One region of the Desulfosporosinus sp. FKA genome, then DNA from elsewhere that is predicted to be linked to it. Evidence: predicted binding sites of a transcription regulator. Region 1 holds the regulator's gene; the other holds the start of a gene.
The links. The regulator LexA, encoded in region 1, represses DNA repair genes until DNA is damaged. The targets are predictions, from matches to a motif close to CNAACANNTGTTNG.

Region 1 (9,690 bases):
GTTAATCCCGAACCTGAATCGCCCAGAACGGATCTTATTCAGGCTGTAAAGCTTGGGTCGAGAGAAAAAATGATTGCCTTTTGTCAGGGACTTCAGAAAGGTTCTCCAATTGATGCTCACATTAAACCTGTTCCTTCCGGCATGCCGGGGTACGAAGACGAAATTATCATGGCCGGCGGGACATTTATCCAAGGTTCAACGAGCGAATTTTCTGCGGATGGTCCTTTAAGAGAACCTTATATTGCCTACCAGCAAGGGGGTATTTCTCAACGGTATATTCAAACGGGAAATATTTTAGCAGCCCTGAATTTATGGCAGCAAGGACTTTTAGGTTAAGTATTGATCTTGATATTTGGAACTTTGACCATCCTGTGATACTATTAAACACAGAAAAGGGGTGGATTATGGAAGAGTTAGAATCCAAGAAAAGCACGACTCGCTTTTTTGTAGAATTACTAGAAATAGTCCTTATTGCCTTCGCCCTTTCCTGGGTGTTGCGGACTTATGTTGTTGAAGCACGTAAAATACCTACCGGTTCGATGCTTCCGACAATTCAGCTTCAAGACCGGGTCATTGTTGATAAGTTTTTCTTTAAGGAGTTCGGTCATTTGACCCGAGGGGATATTGTGGTTTTTAAACCGCCTGCGAGTGCCCATGCAACGGAAGATTTTATTAAACGTATTATTGGTTTGCCCGGAGATAAGATAGAGATACGTAATCACACGACATATGTCAATGATAAACCACTCTATGAACCCTATATCTTAGAAAAATCAAAAAATGATTTTGGTCCCGTAGTTGTTCCTAAGGATTCTGTATTCGTTATGGGTGATAACAGAAATAACAGTGATGATTCAAGGGTTTGGGGTTTTTTACCGATAAAAAATATTACGGGCCGTACATTGTTCCGCTATTGGCCGCTTGATCATTTTGGAGCTCTCGCCCGCTAAGGTGGGAGCTTTTTTAAATTTGCGGCATATACTAAAGTGATGAATCTTATCACCATAACTAGTGTTACTTACTAACATAATCAAGCAGAAAATTATAGTTAAACGAATACTTATGAGAGGGTGGGGGATTGTGGAAAATCACAAAATCCGTGTGATTCTAATCTTTGGCGGGCGTTCAGGGGAGCACGAAGTTTCTCTAAACTCTGCTCAATCTATTTTTAAAGCGATTGATCGCAATCGCTATGATGTTGAAACTATCGGAATTAACAAGCAAGGCCAATGGTTCTGGGGTGTTCTCCCTCAAGATATTATTAGGGAGGGGTTTTCTGGGAGCAATCAGTCTCCCCAAGTAACTCTTGTACTTGATCCATCCGATCCGCGCTTTATTGCCTTAGATGGCCGAACACTTCCTAATGAGGGTAAATTTGACTTTGTTTTTCCAGTCCTTCATGGACCCTATGGGGAAGATGGAACGCTGCAAGGACTTTTAGAAATGGCCAATGTTCCCTATGCAGGTTCAGGTGTCCTCGGGTCTTCTCTCGGCATGGACAAAGACCGCATGAAAGTGGTATTCCTGGATAAAAAACTTCCTTTAGCCAATTACCTGACATTTCTGCGTTCTGATTACTTGAAGCAGCCGGAGGCTTGGGTGTCAGCCATTGAAGCTAAAATAGGATATCCATGTTTTGTGAAACCAGCCAATTTAGGCTCCAGCGTGGGTATTTCCAAGGCCCATAACAGTTCAGAACTGATTCAAGCTTTAAACTTGGCGACGACTTATGATCGTAAAGTTGTCGTCGAAGAGAATATCGTGGGCAGAGAAATCGAAGTTGCTGTCTTAGGCAATGATGACCCGAAGGCCTCATTGCCCGGTGAAATTTTGCCGGCAGAAGAATTCTATTCTTATGAAGCAAAATATTCGGATATTGGTTCCAGTTTGAAAATACCGGCGCCTCTTCCTCAATTCATCATTGAACAATTACAGAGTATGGCCATTGAAGCGTATCGTGCAGTTGATGCAAGCGGCCTCAGCCGTGTGGATTTTTTCCTGACAGACAAGAATGAAATTATCCTCAATGAGATTAATACCTTGCCGGGATTTACTGAGATTTCAATGTACCCGAAACTTTGGGATGCAACAGGCATTCCCTACGCCAAACTGATTGATCATTTAATTACCTTGGGATTTGAACGGTTTGAGGAAAAACAAAAGAGCAAAATATCAAAAGATTAGTGAACCAAATGCTATGTGCGCCCTGCAAGCGCAACGAAGCATGGTTCATGGTATGGGAATCACGCCCACTTGTAGAAGTGGGATTCATACAATTGGATTAGTTTATAAAGCAATGGGCTGGAGCAAATGAGAAAGACGTTTGTTCCAGCCCATTATTTTTCCACTTTACTATTTAGAGTCCCTCACCGAAGCCCCGATGTTCAGCTTTAGCTGAACGAGTTCACTTAAGTTCGTGAGTACTTAACCTAAGTAAGAGGGATGATGCATATCTTAATTAGGGAGTTTGGAGTTAATGCAGGGTGCGAAAAACACCGATGACCTTGCCTAAAATCGAAACATCTTGGGAGTAGATGGGTTCCATTGCCGAGTTTTCAGGTTGAAGACGAATGAGTGTTCTTTCTTTAAAAAATCGCTTTACTGTTGCTTCGTCTCCAATTAAGGCAACGACAATTTCTCCATTGCGCGCTTCATTTTGCTGATGAACGATAATTAAGTCTCCATCTAGGATTCCAGCCTCAATCATGCTTTCCCCCTGAACTCGCAGCATAAAAACATTTTCCTGATGGACGAGGTCAGCAGGCAAGGGAAACGTTCCTTCCATATTTTCTACAGCCAAAATGGGCTGCCCTGCCGTTACGCGACCAATAATTGGAATATGAACAACTTTCCTTGAGTCGAGAGTGTCACTGGTGTCGTCTAAAATCTCGATGGCCCTTGGTTTCGTGGGATCTCTCCGAATATATCCTTTATCCTCAAGAGTTTGAAGATGCCCATGAACTGTAGAACTAGACAATAACCCAACAGCTTCGCCGATTTCTCTAACGGAAGGGGGATATCCTTTTTTGTGGATTTCTTGCTTAATAAAATCCAAGATTCTAGTTTGTCGTTCTGATAAATCTGGATACATATTTTCACTCCCTACTTATAGTTATGTATATTTTACCATTCCTTGAAACAAAGCGCAAACAAATGTTCGAAACCAGTGAATTAAAGAGGAAAGCTAGAGAAAAGGAGATGATAATTTGCGAACTAAGGTTCAGTGGAATTATTTCATAGCATTGACTCAAATTCTTTGTCTGATGGCTGCAGCCTTGGTTTTTTGGAACTTACTCCATCGTTCTCCCAGCCAAGATAAGGATATATATCCTTACTTGCTCTCGATTTCTCCTAACCTCGTGAAGGAATGTTCCCAAGAGTATCGGTCCGGCAAAGTAGTTTCCTGGGAGGATCTGCTGGCAATTCGTTCAACACTTTCTCCCCAAGAGACTCAATTCTTAATCGAACAGCTCAAAAATAAGATTTCTTTCCAAAACTTATCCTGGGGGAATATTCCTCTGCCAACAAAGAATCTAGTAACAAGACGTCGAGATATATTAGTTCACGTTCAATATCTCACGCCAGGCAGGTACAGATTCCCGGTAGTTGGAAAGACATGGTTTGAAGATAGTTTCGGTGCGGATCGTGAAGGAGGCAAACGTGTTCATGAGGGGACGGACCTTTTTGCTCCGGAGGGTACTCCGATAATCAACATTTGTGGTGGAAGAATAGAACAGCTGGGATGGAATCGCCTGGGTGGAGAACGAGTTGGAGTTCGCGGCGATGATGGAAATTATTATTATTACGCTCATTTGGCAACAATATCGTCTAAATTGGTAAAAGGAAAACGAATTGAAGCAGGTGAAGACGTTGGAACTATGGGTCATACGGGAGATGCTTTGACGACACCTGATCATCTTCATTTAGGTATTGAACTCCCAAATGGTCAGTGGATAAATCCTTATCCTTTTCTCGTTGTCTGGCAATATTGGGCTGATCAGCGAATCAACGCGGCGATTCTTAATCTTTCCAAGGATGAAAGGAATTTATTAATTTTGTCCAGAGTCGGTATTTTATGATATGATAGAAAATGACATAAATCCAATAGCCGATAACTCATAAAAATAACTAAATTCTGAGGGATTGATAAACTTGAAAACAATTGGTAAACCATGTATTTTGGAAGACCGGCTTTGCACAGATTGTGGTGAGTGTGATCGCTGCGATCTTGACCCAAGTAAAATATGTGATAATTGTTGTCAGTGTATAGACACTCTTGAAGGTGATTATGCCGAAATCGGAATTGATGATATACTAATAAATAAGGAAGATCGAAGTTCTGGGAAAAGACTCCGTAGAAAAGGCATAAACTATACTTTTAAACATCGATAAGGGTCTTAAGAAGAGAAGAGCAAAACCCCTATGTTGGAAACTCCAATATAGGGGTTCTGTTATGATACATCTAAAAAAAGAAGCGATTTTACAATATATTACAATATTCCGGAAGGTAATTATTGACTGTTTATAGAAAATAAGATTAACAATTTAGTATCCGTGTTAATAACACTTAAATTAGGATTGAGGTGGACTAAACATATGATTAATCAAATAATTGAATCTTGTCGCAGGATCAGTTTTCAGGTTAATTTATTTGAATTACTGGAAGGTCTGTCCATTTTAGTACTAATAGCAGTGATTGTTTTGCTACAGAGAAAAATTCTTAGTTATGTAAGAAAGGAAAGTATAATTGATGAGCGGATAAGAGAAACAAGCGCCAGAATTGCACGGGTGGTGGCGGAAATAGAAGAATCAAAAGAAGAAACAAAAGAAGAAATTAAAGGGCAGTCTAAAGAAGAGACGTGCCAAGCGGAGAACTCTGCAACAGACCTCGTTTCCAGTAAACAAGAAACCGATAATAATGTTCCTAAAGGAAAGAAGACTCGAGCAATGTCAATGGAAGAACGATGGGCGGAGTTTGAAAAGAAAAGAGCGATACGCACTACAGCGTGATGATGTAGCCACACCTAAAAAGGTAGTCATTAACATAAAACCAACATTATGAATATGCTATTACTGAGTCAAGCCATTTCAAAATGATACGATCGTAATGATTGGGGGGTGGAAAATGCCAACTCTGGGTCTTGTATGGACGTGGCCATACTGGCTTAATTATTGGGGAGGACCATATGGCGGCGCTTTCGGGTGCGGGTGTTATCCAGGCTTAGGGCGGAGGTGGTGGTAATCACTTTTTTACTGACCTTTCTCATCTCAAATTTACAGCTCTTAAAATCATAAATCTGCAGATTTAATCTTATCTTTATGGTATCAATATACACTAGTAGATTGATGCCATATTTAATGTCCGGTATCTTCCGAGGCACTTAATTGCATCCGACGATGTTATAAACCAATGTAAAATGTAATCGGAAGTAAACTATACATAGGAATACTGGATAAATTGTCCTAGGAATATTGAAAGTCAGATAACTTTCTTGGCCCTTCCAGAAACTCTTTGGCGATAAATAATGTTCCGTCGTCCTTAGTTTTGACACTCCATTTGACAAGTGCTATTGATCCATCATTGATTTCGATTCCTGTGATACTTCGCGGATGGACACAGCTCCCGTCATTAAAATAGGGGGGGGCGCCTACATCCGGGAACATAGGTCTATGAGTATGCCCGGCAATGAGCAGATGTTTATTTACCTTTACCCATTCAATCAGTACTTGATCCACATCTTCTTTTTTTTCATAATTTTTTGCTGTACTTGTAGGGTCATTCATACCGAATAATTCGAGGTGTTTCCATAAATATCTGACGAGAAATCTTGATAATCTCCAAAGCTCATAATCCATAATATTTACTTGGTGTCCATGAATTAAGAGGATCTTCTGATTTGTTTCTTGATATCTTAAAATTAACCCCTCATGTAGTTTTAGATCCTTAAATAAGGGGATAAACCTTTTTTCTTGTTCATCAAAGTATTGATATAAGTTATTGAATACATAATTCTCGGATTGTTTAACGATATCGTGATTCCCCCAGATCATATAGAGCCGGCCTTCATTGTAAAATTTAGAGAGGAGCAGAAAAGTATCATTATGTATATTAATGATATCGGTTAGTTTATTATTTTTCCAGAGTTCATCACCATCACCAACTTCGATGTAGGTATAGTTTTCATGGTAGTAATGGTTTAAGGCTGCGTAATAAACATTTTGGTTTTTGGAAAAATCATCAGCCCAACTTCCGTCTCCTCTATGGATGTCACTCATTAGGATAATTTTTGAGGAGTTGTCAAACAGAATCTCTTTCGCAGTTTGAAATATCATTGAAATACGTTCTAACTTATCCATGTCAGCCTCCTCGTTAACCTAATCAAAACAATACCCAAGCAACAGCTGGTTATAATCTAATATATTGGCTGCAGGCAAAAAGGGTGCACTTTAAGTGCACCCTTTTTGCTGAGAATTATTCGTATTAAAAAAATTTATCTGGAACGTAAAAGTGATTAACACTTACTCTTCTGACGCTGGAAATATAACCTTAAGAGCTGAAAAAAAGATGGCGATGGACAATCATATCTAGAGTTAAGTTATGGGATAATGATAAAATGATTATCAAAGAGGTATAAAAATGGAGGTGATATTACTTGGACGAGCATGTTGAGGAAATAAAACCTATAAGCAGCATCCGCCCGGCTCGAAAGATCGGGTTTGCCGATTCTCGTAAAGGGCGGCGGGAAACGATGTATCACTTTGACAGAAAGAACGTTCAAAAGAGAATGGAACCCAAAGCATCTTCCTTGAAAAAGGTGCCAACCCACAACGAAACCTGCGCTAATAACTTTGCATCGATTTCGGAAGAGATCATGGATATCAAGAAGCGTTTGCCTTTCGACAGAGCTAAAATTATCCCAGAGGAGTAATTTGTTACCCTTAAGACTCGCCTCTAAACTTAAATGAGCATCGGAAGTATTTGAACTTTTGGTTGTAAGCAGAGATTTAAGAATGACTTAATTTCTCCCAGTCATCTAAAGACATCGATTCCCAATAGCCGCAGCTTCTGCATAGCACAATTTCTTGCTCGTTAATATAGGTGTAATAATACTTTTTACTGTTGCATTTTGGACATCGTAATACCATGTTGAAAACTCCTTAAAAATACTAAGATTTGAAAGACAGTTTTCCGTTTTTCGAATATGCCAGTTGACCATTGACAAATGTATAGATGATCTTGGATTTAAGATTAAATGGATCTCCGTCAAAGACAACCAAATCAGCATCGCAGCCAATTTTAACAGCTCCGATTTGCTGACCGCATTCTAAAATTTCTGCGGGATTCGAAGTAAGAGCACACAGCGCTTCGGAAGGCTTCAGCCCTTCAGCGATACTCAATGCGGCAATAGTACGCAATTGGTCTATAGAATTATAGGGATGATCAGTGATTAGAGCTACTTTTATGCCGGCATTTACCAGATTAATGGCAGTCTTGTAATTTCGGCTTTTTAATTCCATCTTAATTCGCGGTGTTAACATGGGACCAAAAGCTACCGGTATTTTGCGTTCTTTAAGATAGTCTTCGACCAAATCGGCTTCGGTTCCATGTTCAATGACGAGTTTGTGAATTTTGAATTCTTCAGCAATACGTATTGCGGTAACAATGTCATCTGCTCTATGAGCGTGGGCCCTTAATGGAATGTCACCTTGTAGGACAGGAATAACTGCCTCAAGACGAAGATCTCGATATTTAATCTTGCCTTGTTGCTTTAATTCTCGATAATCTTCTGTTCGCATAAATAGTTCTCTGATTAAAGCAGCCGTTCCCATTCTCGTAACAGGGCATTTACTTTCAATGCCATAAGTACTGATTGGATTTTCGCCTAGGGCAATTTTTAAGCCAACTGGATTTTTTAGGACCATTTGATCTATGATGCGTCCCGAGGTTTTAATCGCTAAAGAGAGACCTCCTACAACGTTATTACTCCCTGGTCCTACCATAACTGTTGTAACTCCGGATTTAACTGCGTCTTTAAAAGCTACATCCAGAGGGTTGACTGCATCGATGCCTCGAAGATGGGGGGTAACCGCATTGGAGGTCTCGTTATTGTCAACTCCGATTTTTCCTGTGCATTCTTCAATAATACCTAAATGAGTATGGCAATCAATAAATCCAGGCAAGACGTATTGCTCTTGAACATCAATTATTGAAGAACAACCAGCAGAAGAAAGATCCTCTTCCAGAGATATAATCTTACCCATCTCGATTAGAATGTCCTTATGTACAGTCCTTCCATCTTGTTCGAAAAGCAGACAATGTTTAAGAAGCAGTGAGTCCAAAAGATCTTTCCCCCTTTCGTAGTTTTAGTTTGTCATAATCATTGGGAGATTATGAACTTATCCAGATAAAATTAAGCTTTAAACTCAAAAGACGCTTTCAGCGTCTTTTTGCTTAACATGAATAATTTAGGGTTCACTCGCTCTCAAAATCTGACTTGTCGGTGTTTACTTCTTCATTGATTACTTCGATCTCTTCAATCTCATCCTCGGCGGGCACTTCTTCATGGTTTTCTTTTATTCGTGTATTGGGCAAACCGCAATTGGGACAAAAATAGACTAAAACTGGATGATCTCGATTTATAACCTCTTCAATGCTTATGTTTAAAGCATAAGCTGTTGTGATAAACCATTGATCCTGATTGTTTTTTTTATCGCAATGGACACATCGAATCTCTTCTGTCATTCTTATCCCCCCTTAATTCAATTTATGGATTTAAGTGAACAAGGTTCCTGAAATCGTACACTGCCCATTTAAAACAGAAGATGGGCAGAAAGAAGGTATGAATTATTGCGAAAATGAGAAGATAATAAAAATACCAGAAAGGAACTAAGGGAATGAAAGCAATCACATTTCAAGGAGTCAATCATGTCGAGGTTAAAAATGTTGAAGATTCTACAATTATGAAGGCCGATGACATTATAATTAAAGTTACTTCTACAACTATTTGTGGTTCGGATTTACATCTTTTGCATGGAAGTATCCCTAAAATGCCTAAAGGATTTATTATTGGTCACGAAGCTATGGGTGTTGTTGAAGAATGGTCAATACATGCCCCGGCAGTTCGCCGGGGCTAACTTTTTCGGAGGATGATGATTCACAAAAGTATTCACACATTACGTCGTTTCAGGCAAATATTTTGCGAATTATGTAACGAATGCAGGATATCTGTTGTTAGAAGTAGAATTATATGAATTAATAATATAAATTAGAGAAGTGTGAAAATAATCCGGCCGTTTTTATGATTACTCCGGTTTAATTCATAAATGTTCGCCCAAAAATCACGTAAAAGGGGAATAACCTAGTTTAACGAGGGGGAAACAAAATCATGAATTCCATTTTTTTTGTAGCTTTGACGCCTGATATGGCTCAAGTTGCGGGACAGGTGATGCATGAGCTCAATTTATCGTTTCCTATCGAGGTGGTAAGCTTTGATCGAGGTTCAGAGGTAGTTAGAGCCAATCCTCAAGCGGATGTTATGATCAGCAGAGGCCTTATGGTTGATATGTTAAAAGAGCATACCGATAAGCCTGTTGTTGGGCTGACCATGACTATTGCTGAGATGTTGGAAGCAGTTCAGCGTTTGATTGTCGGTGGAGCGGCAAAAGTGGGTGTGGTGGCTCATAAAGGAT
Region 2 (9,690 bases), on a different contig from region 1:
ACTTGGTAAAATTAAAACAATCACTCAAGTTGTTGCTATTTCTGCTATTTTGCTCCATGATTGGCCCTTTTCAATAATAGGTTTTCACATCGGTCAGCCTTTGCTCTATATCGCCGTGTTTTTTACGGTGATTTCGGGCCTCGATTATTTATTAAAATCTCGTAAGTTGTTACATAAATAATTATATCTGGTTTTAAGATTTAATTAAAAATTGCTAAGGGAGAGCTTTCGGTATAAGAAAGCTCTCCCTTAGCAATTGGGAATTTTAACACAAATTACCTTGACAGGATAAATCTTTAATTTCTATATGATATACTGCATGCTATAATGATGATATAGCAAATAGTATTGCATATGGAGGACGATGCGTGTATGACAAAACAGCGAGTATTAGTTATTAGCCTTGTTGGAATTATAATATTCGGCTTGCTCTTAGGTGGGAAGGTTCTTTACCAAAAGCAGTGGGTAGATTCATCGGTCTTAGCTCAAAGTCAAAAAATATCCGGAATTACGTCAGTTAAAACTGTCCAGGTCAATGGCCAAGCGGAGTTAGACGTTGAGACTAAACATATATCAAATTTGCGTCAAGTGAGCTTGTCTTTAGAAAATATTGTCGGTAAAGAACCTATTCGTTTTATAGATCATAGAAATGCTTCCTTGACAACGTTATTTGAGCAAATGCAATTTGCAATTCAAGAAGGAATTACCCGTGGAAATTTTACCGAGATGGAACAAAGGATTCAAACATTGGCTCAAAAAGCGGGCGTTCAAGTCCAATTGCAAATGGACAGTGATGCGATTTATATTGTGTTAGATCAAGGAAATGCCCAACTGATTCAAGTGATTGAACGAAATGGTCAAGGGCAGTTTCTGCCAAGCAAGGAGTTAAGCTAACTGTATTAATGGCCTTAGATGTCAATTAGTGAATTGTTAAAGCAAGCATTATCTTCATGAGGAGGGGACTATGTGAAACGAGATATCCTTATTGGTTTAGGAGTGGGCATTTTTGCCTTTTTACTGGTTATGGGTTATAACGTCTTGCCTATTGCCATGTTATGTCTGGCGGCGTATTTTTTATGGACTTTTGTAATTTCGCGTCAAGTTTTGAAAACCGGCAATGGGGAGACTATTACTTCCACTACGGTTAACTTTGAGGATATTGGCGGACAAGCAATTGCTAAAAAGGAACTTCAGGAGGCGCTGGATTTTCTTCGTTACTCCGACCGGATGAAAGCTTTGGGAATTCGTCCTTTGAAAGGAATCTTATTATCAGGGCCGACGGGGACAGGAAAAACCTTATTAGCGAAAGCCGCAGCTAAATATACAGATTCTTCATTTCTATCGGTTTCCGGCAGCGAGTTTGTGGAAATGTACGCAGGTGTCGGTGCGGAAAGGGTACGAAGTCTATTTCGACGGGCGAGAGAAATGGTAAAGCGTGAGAAAAAGTCCAGCGCTATTATTTTCATCGATGAAATGGATATTTTAGGTGCCAAGCGGGGAAGTAATGTTTCTCATCATGAATATGATCAAACGTTAAATCAGCTGCTTATTGAAATGGATGGTTTAAAGACCGATCAAGGGCCAAATATTTTGGTGATGGCGGCAACGAATCGCCCGGAAGCATTGGATCCGGCAATACTTCGTCCAGGACGGTTTGATCGTCAAGTAAAAGTCGATCTTCCGGACAAAGAAGGAAGAGTGGCAATCTTGGAAATTCACACCAAAAACAAACCCCTGGCCCTTGATGTCGATTTGGAAGCGATTGCCCATGAAACCTTTGGCTTTTCGGGGGCACATTTGGAGAGCGTAACCAATGAAGCTGCAATTTTTGCTTTGCGGGATCAGGCGAAGGAAATTACAGTTCGACATTTTCATGAGGCTGTTGAAAAGGTCATGCTCGGTGAGAAGCTGGACCGGAAACCAACGGCTGAGGAACTGCACCGCATTGCAATTCATGAAAGCGGTCATGCCATGCTGGCTGAAACAGTTCGGCCAAACTCAGTTTCTCAAGTATCAATACGTTCAAGAGGAAACGCTTTGGGGTATGTTCGTCATTATCCTAAGGATGATCTCTATCTCTATACACAGGCTATGCTGGAAGAACAGATTATGGTCGCTTTGGCAGGTGCTTTGGCTGAAGAGGAATGTCTGGGGAATCGGAGTACGGGAGCTGCCGGGGATTATGAACAAGCTTTGAATCTTGTGGAAAAAATGCTCCAAGCCGGTATGTCTCCATTAGGAGTAACGGATGTTTCTTTATTAAGCGCTGAACAACGACAACCTGTAACCAAAGATATTCTTGCTGAACTAGAAAATCGTACCAAACAAATCATTCTCCAAAAAAAGGATATTTTAATCCAGCTTTCTGATATTTTGCAGGAAGAAGAAAGTCTAACCGGGGATACTTTGAGAACGTATTTGCAAAACGCTGCCTAGTTAATTGAACCTCATTTGAGGTTCTTTTTTTTTGCTTGAGGAAGGATAAGCAAATGCAAGGTGAGAAATAACTAAGCAAGCATGAGATAGCGCTTATATTTGCGTTGATAATAGGAGAGTGATAGAATAGTATGAAAGCTGAAATTGTAGCTACTGGGACGGAGTTGTTACTTGGAGAGACTCTTAATACAAGTGCTCACTACTTAACAGGAAAACTTTCCTCGTTAGGCATCGAGGTAGACTATCATACGACGGTTGGAGATAATTCAGAACGATTAGAGCAAGTTTTGCGTCAGGCAATTAACCGTACAGACCTTCTTGTTACCACCGGCGGTCTAGGACCGACAGCGGATGATTTGACGAAGGAGCTTGTTGCTAAGGTCTTGAATTTAGAAATGGAGTTCGACCAAAATAGTTTAAACAACATTAAGGAGTTCTTTGGCCGACGAAAAGCTCCAATGCCTTCTAGTAATGAGAAACAAGCCTATTTCCCCAAAGGCTCAAAGATATTGCCCAATCCTATCGGAACAGCACCTGGAGCAATCATTGAAAAAGACGGAAAGACGGTTATTATATTACCTGGACCTCCTTTTGAAATGCAGCCAATGTTCGAACATTATGCTTTACCTGAATTACAGCGAATTATCGGGCCAGATTCTGAACGGATGAATGAACGTGTTTTAAAAGTTTTTGGTATTGGAGAATCTGCCATAGAGGAAGTGTTGAGTGATCTCATGCATCTTCCAAAACTGTCGATGGCTTTACTGGCTAAGCGAGCGGAGATGCATATCCGTTTAGTTGCCAGAGGTACGGAAGCAACATCACAGGAGGCGCTGGACTCTTTAAATCAAGCCGAGGATGAAATTAAAAAGCGTCTTGGTGACAAGGTATTTGGCTGCGATCAGGAAACCATGATAGGGATTGTAGGGCAAACTTTAAAAAAGAATCATTTGACCATTTCTACTGCCGAGTCTTGCACCGGCGGCTTAATTGGTGCGGCCTTAACTCAAGAATCAGGTAGTTCTGAGTTCTACCTGGGAGGGGCTGTAAGCTATTCGAATTCCTTAAAACAACAATTACTGGGAGTCAATGAAATGACTCTTCAGGAATTCGGAGCAGTAAGCGATGAAGCTGCTAGAGAAATGGCCGAAGGAATTCGGCAAAAATCGGGATCAGACCTCGCCATCTCAGCCACCGGTATTGCCGGCCCGGATGGCGGCAGTGACCTGAAACCCGTGGGGTTGGTTTATATTGGATTTGCTTCAGCGGAGAAAGTTTATGCTAAAAAGTTTCAGTTTTATGGAGAACGGGAGTCTGTACGCCAATTGACTGTTCAGGCAGCCCTAAATGAGATAAGGCAACAGATGTTGAATAAGGAAAGGGGATTACACATAGGTGATGGTTGAACGTTTACAATCGTTTGGGGATATTCAGTTAAGCAAGCAAATATTACAAGGTTTGTCTGAAATGGGATTTGAGGAGCCTTCGCCAATCCAACAACAGGCTATTCCTGTAGCTTTAGAAGATGCCGATATTATTGGGCAGGCTCAGACAGGAACAGGTAAAACCGCTGCCTTCGGGATTCCGATTACTGAAAAAGTCAATGCTAAATTTCAAGCCGTACAAGCCCTAATCGTAACTCCGACTCGTGAACTCGCTATTCAGGTGGCTCAGGAAATGGCGAAAATCGGCAAATATAAACATGTTAAACCTTTGCCAATCTATGGTGGTCAGCCAATTGACCGTCAAATTCGCGCTTTGCGTATGGGATACCAAGTAGTTGTCGGAACCCCAGGAAGGTTGTTGGACCATTTAAACCGAGGTACTTTGCGGTTACAGTATGTTAAGATGGTCGTTTTAGATGAAGCGGATGAAATGCTCGACATGGGGTTCGTTGAGGATATCGAGGGACTTTTAAAAGCTGTGCCCGAAGAAGGCCGCCAGGTTATGCTTTTTTCCGCGACGATGCCTCAGGCGATTCGCAAGTTAGCACAGACGTATATGAGGAATCCTCGCTCAGTGACGGTTAGCAGAGATGAATTAACAGTTCCCCTCATTGAACAGGTTTTTTATGAGACGAGAGAAAGTAAAAAAGTCGATGCTTTATGTCGGATTATCGATATGGAGGATATAGGACAAGGGATTACCTTTTGCCGAACAAAACGAGGAGTTGATGAACTTGTCGTAGCTCTTGAAGCAAGGGGATATTTTGCGGATGCTCTCCATGGGGATCTAAGCCAGCAGCAACGGGATCGGGTCATGAAGCGTTTTCGCGACGGCAAAACGGAAATGTTAGTTGCTACTGATGTTGCGGCCAGAGGCATTGATATTAGCAATTTGACCCATGTTATAAACTTCGATATTCCTCAAGATCCTGTGTCCTATGTGCACAGAATTGGGCGTACAGGACGTGTCGGTCGACGCGGACAGGCTATAACCTTGATCTCCCCCAAGGAATATCGTCAGCTGCGCCTTATTGAAAATTTAATTAAAACCAGAATACGTCGCCGGGAACTTCCTTCCTTAGCCGATATTAGCGAACGACAAGCGGAAAATCTGAAGAATCAATTGGTTAAATTGATTCAAAGCGATCGCTTAGGAAATTATCGAGCCATTGTCGGAGATCTGCTTGAGGAATATGATTCTACGGACGTTGCCGCAGCAGCTTTAAAGTTTGCCGTCGAGGGAGCTAATTCTGAAGACCGCATAGACGATAATGATCCAGACGTTAATCACTTTGGAAACACTGGAGCGGCGTCGGGTATGGTGCGTTTCTTTATGAATATAGGCAGAGTCCAGCAAATTCGTCCTCAGGACATCATACGCTGGATTGCTGAAGAAAGCGGAATCCCGGGAAATATTATTGGAATGATTAATATTTACGACAAATTCACCTTCGTTGAAGTTCCTGAAGAATATGCCTCAAGAGTTTTGAGCTGCATGCATCAGGCCATGATTAAAGGACGGAGAGTTAGTGTTGAACCGGCTAAGGCACGTGAAAACACCTGATTTTAGTTGAGCATCAATACTATAAGGAAAACCCGGCTTCGCCGAGCCATATCGTAAGGGAAGCCGTTGGCAGCACTTACGCTGGAAAGTATGCAATTGAAGGTTATTCTTTCAGACAGTATGAAAAAAGCTAGTCTTTAGGGGCTCAGCTTTTTTATATTATTATCATCGCTTTTGTTATATAATGGTGTCGATAGTTGTCCTGCTGCATTGAAGCATAAACATTGACAGTTACGATGTCCGCCCCTATAATGATAAGCGAACAGGTGTTTTATTAATACGAAAATTTGTTTTTAACCACGTTGAGGAGGATGGAAGATGGCCGAAACAAATAAGCTAAAGGCTCTGGATGTTGCCTTAGCCCAAATTGAAAAGCAGTTTGGTAAGGGTTCCATTATGAAGCTGGGAGAATCTGCGACAATGTCGGTTGACGTTATCCCTACAGGTTCATTGGCCTTAGATTTGGCTCTGGGTGTTGGTGGAGTACCGCGTGGGCGGATCATTGAAATATATGGGCCTGAGTCTTCCGGCAAAACTACTGTGGCCCTGCATATCATAGCCGAGGCGCAAAAACTCGGAGGAGTAGCGGCATTTATTGATGCTGAGCATGCCTTAGATCCGGTATATGCCAAGGCTTTAGGTGTTAATCTTGAAGATTTGCTGGTTTCTCAGCCAGATACGGGGGAACAAGGTTTAGAAATATGTGAAGCCTTAGTGCGCAGTGCTGCAGTTGATGTTATTGTGCTTGATTCAGTGGCCGCTTTAGTACCTCGAGCGGAGATTGAGGGAGAAATGGGTGACAATCATGTCGGGCTGCATGCCCGCTTAATGTCTCAAGCCTTGCGTAAATTAACGGGTTCAATCAGTAAAAGCAACACATGTGTTGTTTTTATCAATCAAATTCGTGAAAAGATTGGTGTTATGTTTGGCAGCCCGGAAACGACAACTGGAGGGCGGGCTTTGAAATTTTATGCCACCATCCGTATCGATATTCGCCGTCAAGAAGCTCTTAAGCAAGGCCAAGAGATTATTGGCAACAAAACCCGCGTGAAAGTCGTTAAGAATAAAGTGGCTCCTCCTTTTAAATCTGCTGATTTTGATATTATGTACGGAGAAGGAATTTCTAAAGAAGGAAGTATTGTCGATATAGGAACGGATATGGAAATAATATCAAAATCAGGTGCCTGGTACTCTTACAATGGAGAACGATTGGGGCAAGGACGAGAGAATGTCAAGGAATACTTGAAACAGCACCCGGACATGGCCCAGAAACTTGAACAGCTGATTCGTTCAAATATGAGCTCAGCGCCTTCTACGCCAATGGAAGATGATTCCTTTGAAGAAGAATAATTCCCCTAAAAGTGCATGGGAAGCTGCTTTAGACTGCTTATCCCGAAGAGCCCTGACGAAGCGTGAACTGGAAACTCGTCTTAACAATAAAGGGTATGAGAACAGTGAAATTCAGAGTGCTGTCGACAAATTGCTGGGTTATGGCTATCTTAATGATCATGAACTCGCTTTAACCTATGCAAAGAGTCGCCTTCAACGATATTCACGCCGAAGAGTCACCATGGATATGCGAAATCGCGGAATTGCTTCCGATTTAATTGAGCAGGTCTTGGAGGAAGTTTATTCGTGGGATGAAGAAGCAAAACTCTGCTTAGCCTTGGCGCAAAAGTGGCGGGTTCAAGAAGAACAACGCTGGGAAGAAAAGGCTCTAAAGGATTCAGACAAAAAGACAGTGCCTCAAGAATTATGGGTACAGCAAAGGGTTGTCCGCAAACTTATCCAACGAGGATACCCATCAGATATAGTGCAAAATGTTCTGGCAAAAATGCGAATAGAATAGCCTCATTTAGGACAAGCTTGACAATAATTACAAATGATATTAGAATCTTAACAGAGACCTGTCTCTGTTAAGATCTAACCTTTATGGTTTTCTTATAGATTTCGAGGTAGTCATTTTTAATATTGTTTTTGACTAACGAGAGTTGTAGGAAGGGGAGAAGGCTGGAAGAACTCCCGTATTAAAGGTTGCTTAAGAGACTGGTTTTGAACCAGTTTTTTTATTTATTTGTTAAATTTTGAATTTTTACAAACAAGGAGGTGTAAATGTGATTGGAATATTTTTGACCGGTTTAATTGCCATCTTAGTTGGATTAGCTCTAGGAGCCTTGGTAGGTTGGCATATTCGTAGAAATACTGCCGAAAAAGTTATGGGTACTGCCGAAGAAGAGGCAAAACGGATTGTTGAAAATGCACTTTCTGCTGCAGAAAGCAAAAAACGTGAAGCAATTGTTGCTGCAAAAGAAGAGGCCATGCATATTCACAATGAGGTTGAAAAAGAAACACGCGAACGTCGAAATGAACTCCAACGCTTAGAACGGAGATTGTTACAAAAGGAAGAGAGCTTAGACCGTAAAATTGAGTCAATTGAACGGAAAGAGGAAAATTTGCATCGTAAGGAAGGCGAGGTAGATTCCCTCAAAGAAGAATTGAATCAGCTTGTAGATAAAGAACAAGCCGAATTAGAACGTTTATCCGGTATGACCTCGGAAGAAGCAAAACAGCTCCTTCTGAAAAGAGTTGAAGAAGAGGTTCGCTATGAGTCAGCGATAATGATTAAAGAAATTGAGACTCGCGCCAAAGAAGAAGCCGAAAAGCGGGCGAAAAACGTTATTTCACTAGCCATTCAACGTTGTGCTGCGGATCACGTGGCTGAAACTACCGTATCTGTTGTGGCACTGCCGAGTGATGAAATGAAAGGGCGAATCATAGGCCGCGAGGGACGCAATATTCGAACATTGGAAACGTTAACTGGAATCGATCTTATTATTGATGATACACCTGAAGCAGTAATTTTATCTGGTTTTGACCCTATACGCCGAGAGGTAGCGCGTATTGCTTTAGAGAAACTGATTGCTGATGGCCGTATTCATCCTGCTCGCATTGAAGAGATGGTTGAAAAGGCTCAAAAAGAAGTGGATCAAAAGATTCGCGAAGAGGGAGAGCAAGCTACTTTCGAGACAGGAGTTCATGGATTGCATCCGGAATTGGTTCGGCTGCTTGGCCGACTAAAATTCCGAACCAGCTATGGTCAAAATGTGTTAAAACATTCCACAGAGGTTTCTCATCTTGCGGGATTAATGGCTGCCGAATTAGGAGTGGATGTTCAATTAGCAAAACGAGCCGGACTTTTGCATGATATTGGCAAAGCGGTGGATCATGATCTAGAAGGAACTCATGTTCAAATTGGTGTAGATCTGGCCAGAAAATACAAAGAGTCCGTTGATGTTATACATGCTATTGAAGCTCACCACAATGATGTAGAACCTAAAAGCCTTGTTGCCGTACTAGTAGCGGCAGCTGACGCGGTTTCGGCTGCTCGCCCGGGTGCACGACGTGAGACTTTGGAAACTTATATTAAGCGGCTGCAAAAACTTGAGGAAATCGCAGAGAGCTTTGAGGGAGTTGAAAAATGCTTTGCTATTCAAGCGGGGCGTGAGGTACGCATTATTGTTAAGCCGGACAAGATCGATGATGTACTCGCACCACGAGTAGCGCGTGAGATTAGTAAGCGCATTGAAGAAGAACTTGAATATCCTGGGCAGATTAAAGTTGTTGTTATCCGTGAAACGAGAGCAGTTGACTTTGCAAAATAAACAAGTTATTTATGATCAGGCGACGTTGAGTCGCCTGATTTTTTATCCTCTGAGAAAGTATAACAACTTTCCGCGAAATCCTTTCCTTCAGCATAAGTGTAAATTAAGAATAATGCAGGAGATTAGATTCTTATGACGAATAATTTCTATGATAGCTCAAAGCAATAGAGAGGATTGACAAAGGTGTTAAGCAAAATACATAAGGATTTAAAGGAAGATTCAGAGGGAGCGGATCTATTAACTTCTATTTTAACAAGATATCCTGAATTAGGAGCGGTTCATTATTGGTGTGAGGAACATGCCCTTAAGTTTACATTTATGCTCAGGCAGTCTTTAGAGCTTGAAACAGTACAGAACGTGCTTCGACCTGCTTTGGAGCTCTATCATCATCTTGAACGTCAATCGATACGTGTTTTTCAAATAAGTTGTCACAGTGAGGAAGATGTTTCTGTTTTAAAAGTAGTCCGAGATTTAGAAAGCATTAGTCAAGAGGAAGTAGGATTATTAGTTGAATTATTGAAGGGTGCGTTTGCCAAACAGCTGGTTTATGATGAGACAAGCCTTCCTGAAGAAGAGTTGGAAA

Region 2: recA (recombinase RecA) is a predicted target of LexA. The motif match lies at 5,726-5,739, and genes of this name have one in related genera.

What each region holds. Positions count from the first base shown of each region.
Region 1 covers NZ_NAHZ01000033.1:149,632-159,321, forward strand. Annotated here, with positions in the region: gene B5771_RS20005 (methionine gamma-lyase family protein) at 1-336, shown strand, start outside; gene lepB (signal peptidase I) at 405-950, shown strand; gene B5771_RS20015 (D-alanine--D-alanine ligase family protein) at 1,081-2,184, shown strand; gene lexA (transcriptional repressor LexA) at 2,474-3,091, opposite strand; gene B5771_RS20025 (M23 family metallopeptidase) at 3,207-4,079, shown strand; gene B5771_RS24850 (hypothetical protein) at 4,153-4,392, shown strand; gene B5771_RS20035 (hypothetical protein) at 4,597-5,010, shown strand; gene B5771_RS20040 (metallophosphoesterase) at 5,464-6,357, opposite strand; gene B5771_RS20045 (hypothetical protein) at 6,654-6,929, shown strand; gene B5771_RS24400 (hypothetical protein) at 7,006-7,146, opposite strand; gene B5771_RS20050 (amidohydrolase) at 7,168-8,340, opposite strand; gene B5771_RS20055 (hypothetical protein) at 8,474-8,743, opposite strand; gene B5771_RS20060 (alcohol dehydrogenase catalytic domain-containing protein) at 8,896-9,135, shown strand; gene B5771_RS25130 (PrpR N-terminal domain-containing protein) at 9,387-9,690, shown strand, end outside.
Region 2 covers NZ_NAHZ01000014.1:21,201-30,890, forward strand. Annotated here, with positions in the region: gene pgsA (CDP-diacylglycerol--glycerol-3-phosphate 3-phosphatidyltransferase) at 1-181, shown strand, start outside; gene B5771_RS03070 (hypothetical protein) at 373-894, shown strand; gene B5771_RS03075 (AAA family ATPase) at 967-2,436, shown strand; gene B5771_RS03080 (competence/damage-inducible protein A) at 2,568-3,842, shown strand; gene B5771_RS03085 (DEAD/DEAH box helicase) at 3,832-5,445, shown strand; gene recA (recombinase RecA) at 5,764-6,795, shown strand; gene B5771_RS03095 (regulatory protein RecX) at 6,773-7,294, shown strand; gene rny (ribonuclease Y) at 7,560-9,107, shown strand; gene B5771_RS03105 (hypothetical protein) at 9,291-9,690, shown strand, end outside.